DNA from 3 places in the Streptomyces sp. NPDC057137 genome. Region 3 is predicted to be linked to each of the others. Evidence: riboswitches for the same ligand, from Rfam matches in the RefSeq annotation. Region 3 holds a riboswitch; each other region holds the start of a gene.
The links. Region 3 has a riboswitch for cobalamin ahead of ACFT9I_RS00460 (prenyltransferase/squalene oxidase repeat-containing protein). Riboswitches for the same ligand answer to the same signal wherever they lie in the genome.

Region 1 (3,267 bases), on a different contig from region 3:
TCCCGAGCAGGAACGGGTCGGCCAGCCGGTTGCGTACGAGGGCCTGGAGGACCGTACCGACGACGGCCAGCCCGGCGCCGACGACCGCGCCGAGCAGCACGCGCGGCAGCCGTACGTCCAGGACGATCGTGCGGAAGGGGCTGGGCTCGGCGCCGCCGGTGAGGATCGTGACGACCTCGCCGGGCGGGATGCGGACCGAGCCGAGCGCGAGCCCGGCGACGACGGCGCAGGCGAGGGCCGCGATGAGGCCGCCGAGGACGAGCGCGTGCCTCAGCCGCCGCCGGGCGGGCGGGGTCTGACAGCTCATCGCGGCGCGCCTACTCGCCCGCCTCCGGGTGGAGTTGGTAGGCGAGCCGTTGGACGGCGGCCGGGGCGCGGACGCCGAGCACGGCGTCGGAGAGCGGCAGGACGGCGAAGCGCTTGTTCCTGATCGCCGGGACGTCCTTCAGTACGGGGTCCTCCAGCAGCCGCTTCTTCTTCTGCGCGACGGTGGTGGAGCCGTAGTCGTAGATGACGATCGCCTCGGGCCCGCGCGCCACGACCTGCTCCCAGGTGGCGTCGCCGAAGGACTTGTCGAGGTCGGCGAAGACGTTGCGACCGCCGGCCCGGTCGATCATCTCGTTGCCGATGCCCTTGCCGCCCGCGGTGAACGCGGTCTTGTCGCCGCTGTCGTAGACGAAGACCGAGACCGGCTTCACGTCTTGGAGACCGGCGGCCGTGGTGGCGAGGGTGGTGCGTGCCTCGGCGGTCCACTTCGCGGCGCGGTCGGCGACGCCGAAGGTGCGGCCGACCTCTTCGACCTCGCGGAAGACGTCGTCCATGGAGGTCCTGCCCTCGGTGCAGTTCTCCAGGTTGAGCCGGGTGTCGATGCCGGCGCCCTTGAGGTCGTCGCGGGTGCGGCCGTCCTTGGCGGCGAAGGCGCTGGCGTAACCGCCGTAGACGAAGTCGGGGTTGACGGCGAGGAGTTTCTCCTTGGAGGGGTACTCCTTGGCGACGACCGGGACGCTCTTGTACGCCTTCTCGTAGGCGGGCAGGACCTTGTCGTCCAGCCAGGCGGTGCCGACGAGGGACTTGGTGAGTCCGAGTTCGATCATGATCTCGGTGACGTGCTGGTTCATGGTGACCACGCGCTTCGGGGGTGCCTCGAAGGTGGTCTTCACACCGCAGTTGGTGACGGTGTACGGGAATCCGTCGGCCGGGGCTCCGGCCCTGCGGACGGGGTCCGCGCCGGCTGAGCAGGCGGCGAGCGGGAGCAGCAGCGGAAGCAGGACCGCCGGTATGAGGGCGTGGCGCCGCGAGGACATGACTGGGCCTCCTCCGGGGGATTTCCGCGTCCCCTGGCATGGTGGGAGAAGGGCGACAGGTCAGTTCCTGGCTTCCGGGGCCCCGCTCGCGCGAAGGCCCTGGTCACAGTGGCGGGACCGTGCCGGATTCACACCGGCTTCCTGGGTCCTGCCGCCCTGGATCGCGTCATCTTCTCAGACGACCTCGACCTCTTCCTCCGTGACCTCGCCGTCCACGATGCGGTACGAGCGGAACTGGAAGGGGCCCGCGTCGTCGGTGTCGGCGGTGGAGACCAGGACGTAGTGGGCGCCGGGCTCGTTGGCGTAGGTGATGTCCGTGCGGGAGGGGTAGGCCTCGGTCGCCGTGTGCGAGTGGTAGACGATCACCGGTTCCTCGTCCCGGTCGTCCAGGTCCCGGTAGAGCTTGAGCAGGTCCGCCGAGTCGAACTCGTAGAACGTGGGTGAGCGGGCCGCGTTGAGCATCGGGATGAAACGCTCGGGCCGCCCACTGCCCTCCGGGCCCGCGACCATGCCGCACGCCTCGTCCGGATGGTCCGCGCGTGCGTGGGTGACGATCTGGTCGTAGAGGGCCTGGGTGATGGTCAGCATGAGGTGAAGGATAAGCAGGTGGCCTCCGCGTCTGAGACACGGAGGCCACCTGGTGAGACAGTGCGTGAGACGGCATGTGGGACCGCCGCCGTAAGTGCCCGGCGTCGGCGTCGGCGTCAGTCGGAGACCTTCGCGTACTCCGGCTCGTGCGGGCCCTCCGGATCACGCGGCTCCCGCGCACCGGCCGCCGCGAGTTCCGGGTTACGGCGCTTGAGCAGCGCCCAGCCGCCGCCGAGGAACACCGCCCAGATCGCGCCGACGTACAGCGACACCCGGGCCTCGGAGTCGTACGCGATCAGACAGGTCACGAACGACAGGAACACCAGCGCCACCCAGCTCAGCGCCGAGCCGCCCGGGGCCGGGAACGAGGAGGCGGGCAGCCGCCCGGCGACCACGGCGGAGCGGTACTTGATATGGCTGACGAGGATCATCATCCAGGTCCAGATACCGGCGGCGGTGGCGACCGAGGTGACGTAGAGGAACGCCTTCTCGGGGACGATGTAGTTGAGGACGACGCCGATGCCCATCAGCGCGACGGACGCGGCGATGCCGAACGCCGGCGTCCGGCGGGAGTTGAGCTTGCCCAGGACCTTCGGCGCCTCGTTGTTGGCGGAGAGGTCGCGCAGCATCCGGCCGGTGGAGTACATGCCGGAGTTGCAGGACGACAGGGCCGCCGTCAGCACGACGAAGTTGACGATTCCGGCGCCGAGCGGGATGCCGATCTTGGCGAAGGCGTGTACGAACGGGCTCTCGCCCTCGCTGAATTCGGTCCACTTCACGACGGCGAGGATGACGGTGAGCGCGCCGACGTAGAAGACGATGATGCGCCAAGGCAGCGTGTTGATCGCCTTGGGGAGCGTCTTCTCCGGATTCTCGGACTCGCCCGCCGTGACGCCCACGAGTTCGACGGCGAGGTAGGCGAACATCACGCCCTGGAGGGTCATCAGGCTGGAGCCGATGCCGTTGGGGAAGATGCCGCCGTGCTGCCAGAGGTTGCCGGTGGTGGCGGTCTCGCCCGCGTCCGAGAAGCCGAGGGTCAGCACGCCGAGGCCGATGACGATCATGCCGATGATGGCGGTGACCTTGACCATCGAGAACCAGAACTCGACCTCGCCGAAGATCTTGACGGAGATCAGGTTGACGCCGAAGAGCACCACGAGGAAGACGAGGGCGCTGACCCACTGCGGGATCGAGGGGAACCAGAAGTGGATGTAGATCGCCGCCGCCGTGAGTTCGGCCATGCCGGTCACGATCCACATGAGCCAGTACGTCCAGCCGGTCACGTATCCGAAGAACGGGCCGAGGAACTCGCGGGCGTACTCCGCGAACGAGCCGGAGACCGGCCGGTAGAGGAGCAGTTCGCCGAGTGCCCGCA
Region 2 (3,267 bases), 370 kb from region 3:
TGCTCCGCGAAATACTGGACCATGTCGTTGCGTTCGGGCTCGCCGTGCACCAGGACGTCGATACCGGTCTTCTCCTGGAAGGAGAGGACATCGCGGATCTCCTCCTTGATCCGCTCCTCGTAACCGGCGGTGTCGATCAGCCCCTTGCGCAAGTCGGCCCGCGCGGTGCGCAGTTCGGTGGTCTGCGGGAAGGACCCGATGGTGGTCGTGGGCAGTAGCGGCAGATTGAGGTGCGCCCGCTGGGCGGTGGTGCGCTGGGCGTACGGCTGCGAGCGCCGGCCGTCCGCGTCGGTGACGGCCGCGGTACGGGCGCGCACGGCCGGGTCACGGGTGAGCGCCGAGCCCGCGCGGGAGGCGAGAGCGGCGCGGTTGGCGGCGAGTTCGGCGGTGATCGCGCCGGTGCCCTCGGCCAGGGCGCGGGCCAGCGTCGCGACCTCGGTGCTCTTCTGGCGGGCGAACGCCAGCCAGTGGGCGATCTCCGGAGCGATGTCGCTCTCGGCGGTGGCGTCGAGCGGGACGTGCAGGAGGGAGCAGGAGGCGGCGACGTCCACCTGGTCGGCGAGGCCGAGGAGCGTGCCGAGGGTGGCCAGCGACTTCTCGAAGTCGTTGATCCAGATGTTGCGTCCGTTGACGACACCCGCGACCAGGCGCTTGCCGGTCAGCCCGCCGACGGCCGCGAGGTCTTCGAGATTCGCGGCGCCCGATTCGGTGAAGTCCAGGGCCAGGCCTTCGATCGGGGCCTTGGCGAGCACCGGAAGCGCGTCGCCGAGCCGCCCGAAGTAGGAGGCGACGAGCAGCTTCGGCCGGTCGGTGGCGCCGCCCAGATCGCGGTAGGCGCGGGTGGCGGCGTTCAGCTCGGCCGGGGTGCGGTCCTCGACCAGCGCGGGCTCGTCCAGCTGCACCCAGTCGGCGCCGGCGGCACGCAGGTCGGCCAGGACCTCCGCGTACACCGGCAGCAGCCGGTCCAGCAGCGTCAGCGGCTCGAAGTCCGCGGCCACGCCCGGCGCGGGCTTGGCCAGCAGGAGATAGGTGACGGGGCCGAGGAGCACGGGCCGGGCGGTGAGGCCGAGCGCGAGGGCTTCCCTCAGCTCGGCGACCTGCTTGGCGGAGTCGGCGGCGAAGACCGTGTCCGGCCCCAACTCGGGGACGAGATAGTGGTAGTTGGTGTCGAACCACTTCGTCATCTCCAGCGGCGCCACGTCCTGCGTGCCGCGCGCCATCGCGAAGTATCCCTCCAGCGCGTCGGCGTCGACCGCCGCACGGTGCCGCGCGGGAACAGCGCCGACCATGACGCTGGTGTCCAGCACATGGTCGTAGTACGAGAAGTCACCGGACGGCACTTCGTGGATACCGGCGTCGGCCAGTTGCCGCCAGTTCGAACGGCGAAGATCGGCGGCGGTCCTCCGGAGCGCGTCGGCGTCGACGCGGCCCTTCCAGTAGCCCTCGATGGCCTTCTTCAGTTCGCGGTTCTGTCCCTGGCGGGGGTAGCCGTACACGGTGGCCCGTGCTGCCGCGGCTGCGGACTGCGCTGTCACGGAACTCTCCTTCGCGAGATGTGTCCTGAACATCCCGGAGACGGGACGCGGACGCGAAGGGACGACCGATCGTGCGGACGCCTCGCGCGATTGCCACGCGTGCCGCTCGATATGTACGCCGACCCGCCCACGAGGTCACCGGAATGGCCGCGCGCGATCGGTCGCGCACGGGCAACGGGCAGGTCTTCGGACTCGTGGGCCCGTCTCGTATCGGTTACGAGACACCTACTGGCCGTCGCTTCCCAGACCCGGCCGGGCCCAGTGCGTATGACGGCGGTCGTTCCCACTCACCGCTGCGGGGCAGTCCCGGATTCCCACCGGGTTCCCTCTTACGACGTCCTGCCTGGCGGGCAGGAGCGAACCAGCTGCACTGAACAGCCTACGGGGGACGGACGGCGCCCACACACCGCTGCCCACAATCCGGACGTGATCCCGGAGGCGATCCCGGACGCGGGACGTGGCGGGCGGCCCGAAGCGGATATCAGCAATTGGACGGCGATCGGATCGCCCGTGGCAGCCATTAACCTGCGCACATGGCTCACGGTATTCCCAGCACAAGAGCGGACCGCGCTCTGTCCATCCGCGACCTCCTCGCCGCGGGCGGCCGTAGCTACTCCTTCGAGTTCATGCCGCCGCGCAGCGCGGCGGCCGAAGCCGGGCTGTGGACGGCGATCCGACGGCTGGAAGCACTGTCACCGGACTTCGTCTCGGTGACGTACGGCGCCGGTGGCTCGACGCGTGGCCGCACCATCGGCATGACCGGGCGGATCGCCCAGGAGACGACGCTCACCCCGGTCGCCCACCTCACGGCGGTCGACCACAGCGTCGCGGAGCTGCGTAACATCCTGGGCCACTACGCCGACCAAGGCGTCCGCAACATCCTCGCGCTGCGCGGCGACCCGCCCGGCGACCCGCTGGGCTCCTGGACGAAGCACCCGCAGGGGGTCGAGTACGCGGCCGAACTGGTCGAGCTGATCAAGGAATCCGGCAACTTCTGCGTCGGCGTCGCGGCCTTCCCCGAGATGCACCCGCGCTCCACCGACTGGGACATCGACATCCGCCACTTCGTCGACAAGTGCAGGGCCGGAGCCGACTACGCGATCACCCAGATGTTCTTCGACGTCGACGACTACCTGCGCTTCCGCGACCGGGTCGCGGCCGCCGGTTGCCCGACGCCGATCATCCCGGAGATCATGCCGGTCACCACGATCCGCTCACTGCGCCGCATTCCGAGCCTCAGCACCGCGGTCTTCCCGGCGGGGCTCGCCGAGCGGATGCTCGCCGTCGAGGACGACCCCAAGGCGGTCAGGGCGCTCGGTATCGACCACGCCACCGAGATGTGCCGTCGGCTGATCAGCGAGGAGGCTCCGGGTCTGCACTTCATGACCATGAACTTCTCCAAGGTGACGACGGAGATCTACCAGAATCTCGACCTGCGGCAGGAGCCACCGACGAGATGATCTCACTCCGTGAAGTGCGCGACAGCGACATGAACATCTTCTGGGAGCACCTGTCCGACCCCGCGGCGCAGCACGTGGCGGCGGTCACCAGGAAGTACCACTACGACCGGGGGCACTTCGACGACCACTGGGCGAGGATTCGTGCCAGCCCGGATGTGCTGATGCGTACCGTGCTCGCCGACGAGGAGGTGGTCGGTCATGTCGCGGTGTACGGGCCTCCGGACGAACGCGAGGTCACGTACTGGATCGGCCGGGCGCACTGGGGCCGGGGG
Region 3 (3,267 bases):
GTGCCCTTCTTGAGATCGGGCCCGACCCCGTCCCCCGGCGGGCCGGTGGGCGGATCCGTGGGCGGGCCGGTGGGCGGATCCGTCGGAGGCCCGGTCGGCGGGTCCGTGGGCCCGGTGGGCTTCGTCGTCAGCGTGACGAGGTTGGTTCCGGCGCCGCCGATGGTCGCGTGCACGGTCGGGTACAGGAACGAATCGGCCGTCGCCTCTTCGAAGCCGAAGCCGCCGTCCTTGTTCTGCTGCCTCGACACCCAGGACATCGCCGCGTCGGCCCGCGTCGTGTCGCCCAGCGCGCGCAGCGCCTGTGACGCCGTGGCGGTCATGGCGACATCGCCGACGGCGGACCCGACGTAGGCGACGTAACTGCCGTCGTCCCGCTGGGACTTCTTGAGGAAGTCACGGGCCTTGGCCACGGCGTCGCCGTGGCCGCCCGCCCGCTCCAGGACGAGCGCCACGAGGGCGGTCGTGCCCGCGTCGCCCTCGCAGAACTCGCCCGGCCGGATCAGCACGCTGGTGACGGCGCCGTTGACACACTGCAGGGCGGCCAGCCGGGAGACCGTGCCGGCCGGCGGTTCCATGTCCCCCCGCAGCAGGGCGAGGACGGCCAGTGCCTGCGCGTCGGTCGAACCGGCTTCGGTGAAGTCGCCCTTGGCGGAGCAGCCGGGCGCGCTCCCGCTCTCCGGGCCGTTCGCGCAGATGTTCGCGGCGAGATCGCCGAGGAGGTCGTGTCCGCCGACGTCGCGCGGATCGCCCTCGGAGATCTCGGCGAGCAGCGCGAGCCGGGCCGCGGCCTTGGGATCGGGTGCCTTGTCGGTGCCCTGCGGATACGCGAACTCGGCTGTGTGCGCGGTGAGATACGCCTTGATCTTGTCGAGCGTCGCGCCGCGCCCGTTCGCGGCGGCGAGGGCGAACGCCGTCTCGGCGGTCTGGAGATGGTTCGGGCCTTCGGCGCCCTCGTCGAAGATGTGGTCGCCGTCCTTCAGCCGGCCGGTGAGCCAGCCGGCGGCGGCCTCGGTGTCGACCGTTCCCGGCTCGACCGGCGGCGGAGTGCTCTCGCCGGGGTCCGGATCCCCGCCGCCGCCAGGCCGTATCTCCGCCGGGGTGAAGCTCGGCTGTCCGGTGCTGCCGCCGATGTCGGTGGGGCCGAAGACCCACGCCTGGACCTCGCCCGGCTTGGGCCGCTGGCTCAGAGCGCCGAGCGGGCTGTACGTCCAGTGGTCCTGCCCGACGGGAGCGAGCCAGTACGACCAGTAGGCGTCCGCCGGCGGTGTGAGCCGGCATGCCTCATCGGCCGGAGTGGGGTGCTGCGCACCGCCCTTGAAGCTGTCGTGGCCGATGCGGCAGATGAAGCCGGGGCCGTCGTGGACCGTGCCGGTGGTGGTGAATCCACCGTCGTGCAGCAGCTCCATGCCGGTGGTCAAGGTGGTGTCGCAGCCCCGTACGACATCCCCGCCCCAGTCGCCGAAGTCGACGGCGACCACGGCGCCGGTCGTGGCGGTGCAGTCGCCGATGGGATCGGCCGCGGCCGGGGCGGCCGTCGTCACGAGTGCTGTGCCCAGGCCGATCGTCAGCAGCAGGGCGGCCGGCAGTGAGAGGAGTCTCGCCCCCACGCGACGGTCTGATCTCTTCCCGGTCACCACCACGGCCCCCTGTGTCACCCGAGGCGGAGCCGTGCGTGACCGAAGGCCCACGGCTGACGCCGGGGAAGCCGTCCGAACCACGCCGTAGTCCGCGACGGCGTCTTTCGCTGAATATCTCCCACCCAGGTAATCCGGCTCGCCCGTCAAGGAGTTGACGGGCCTACGGTTGCGGGTCAGCGCCGGATTTCGACCGGCTTCCCCTGGGTGTCGAGCGACTAATCAGGCGAAGTGGAACACGCGTTCACACAGAGCGTCAAGGTGGGGTACGTCTCCCCCAGGCACCGCGTCCAGGGCTGTTCGGCGCCGTCCACGCCCGGCCAAGGCCCGCCGGATCAGGCGCTCTTGGCGGACCGACGGCGCTCCGGTAGCCTCCCCGACTGCCGAGTGGGGGAACCCGGTGAGACTCCGGGGCTGACGCGCAGCGGTATGACACGGCTGGAGGCCGTGCCGAGCCCGAATGCCCAGCGGCAGAGCAGCACAGGAAGCCGTACCACGCGATTGGACGGCGGCCCGTTCGTCGTTCTCCCGTCACGGCACCGCCCGGTTCCCGCCCGGCGCGGCCCTGCTCGGAGGCGTACGCCTGGCCGGCGTCCCCCTCATCCCAGGAGCAGGCCATGTCGTACCGTCCGCCGTCCTCCCGCCGCGTCGCGCTCGCGGTGCCCGCCGCGCTCGGCGCCTTCGCGCTCACCGTGCTCCCCGCGTTCGCCACGACGACACCGGCCCAGATAGCCACCTCGAAGACCAACGGGGTCAGCTATCTCAGATCCCTGCAGGGCGCCGACGGCTCCTACGCCGGGAGCGGGCTCTCCAACGAATGGGCCTTCAGCGCGCTGGCCGCCGCCGGCACGGCCGCCGTGGACGTCACACCCGGCGGCGACGCCACCAAGAACGCCCGTACGGTCTACCGCAACCACCTCGCCGCGACGGGCTGGCCCGGCGGCGCCCCCGTCGTGACGGACTACGAGCGGGGGATCCTCAACGCGTACGCCGCGGGCATCGACCCGGCCCGGATCTCCGCGGGCCGCAATCTGATCGCCGACACCTACGCGTACTGGCAGAACGCCGAGCCCGGCTACTTCGGCCCCTCCGCCAACTACAACGGCACCGTCTTCGCCGCGCTCGCGCTCGCCGGCGCCAGGACGCAGGCCGGGGCACAGCGGGTCCCGCAGAAGCTGCTCGACGCGGCGGTCACCCGGGTCCGCGCCAATCAGCACAACGACGGCGGCTGGAACTACAGCAAGGCGGAGGGCGATCCCACGGCGCTCGCCGGACCGAGCGACATCGACATGACCGGCGCGTCCATGGCCGCGCTGTGCGTGTCCGGCGTGCCCGCCACCGACCCGGACGTCGTCCAGGCGAAGGCGTTCCTCAAGAGCAAACTCATCAACACCACGGGCGCGTTCAACGCGATGTGGGGTCCCAACACCGACTCCAACGGCTGGGCCGTCTCCGGCCTCAACGCCTGCGGCATCAACCCCCAGACCGGCGACTTCCTGACCTCCGCCGGCAAGACGCCCGTGGACTTCCTCATCGCCCAGCAGTTCAACCCGGGCGGCGGCTTCAAGTACCTGCCGAGCGACACGAGTCCGTCCGCGTACGCGTCGATCGACGGTCTGCGCGCCGTCGCGGG

Region 1: it holds a riboswitch for cobalamin, as region 3 does, so the genes downstream of both, ACFT9I_RS12120 (ABC transporter substrate-binding protein) here and ACFT9I_RS00460 (prenyltransferase/squalene oxidase repeat-containing protein) in region 3, are expected to answer to the same signal.
Region 2: it holds a riboswitch for cobalamin, as region 3 does, so the genes downstream of both, metE (5-methyltetrahydropteroyltriglutamate--homocysteine S-methyltransferase) here and ACFT9I_RS00460 (prenyltransferase/squalene oxidase repeat-containing protein) in region 3, are expected to answer to the same signal.

Annotation. Positions count from the first base shown of each region.
Region 1 is NZ_JBHUUW010000011.1:46,721-49,987, reverse strand. It holds gene ACFT9I_RS12125 (FecCD family ABC transporter permease) at 1-307, opposite strand, end outside; gene ACFT9I_RS12120 (ABC transporter substrate-binding protein) at 318-1,304, opposite strand; cobalamin riboswitch at 1,345-1,479, opposite strand; gene ACFT9I_RS12115 (Mov34/MPN/PAD-1 family protein) at 1,479-1,892, opposite strand; gene ACFT9I_RS12110 (amino acid permease) at 2,009-3,267, opposite strand, start outside.
Region 2 is NZ_JBHUUW010000001.1:493,506-496,772, reverse strand. It holds gene metE (5-methyltetrahydropteroyltriglutamate--homocysteine S-methyltransferase) at 1-1,535, opposite strand, end outside; cobalamin riboswitch at 1,695-1,916, opposite strand; gene metF (methylenetetrahydrofolate reductase [NAD(P)H]) at 2,069-2,995, shown strand; gene ACFT9I_RS02115 (GNAT family N-acetyltransferase) at 2,992-3,267, shown strand, end outside.
Region 3 is NZ_JBHUUW010000001.1:122,365-125,631, forward strand. It holds gene ACFT9I_RS00460 (prenyltransferase/squalene oxidase repeat-containing protein) at 1-1,607, opposite strand, end outside; cobalamin riboswitch at 1,740-1,885, opposite strand; cobalamin riboswitch at 1,978-2,121, shown strand; gene ACFT9I_RS00465 (hypothetical protein) at 2,252-3,267, shown strand, end outside.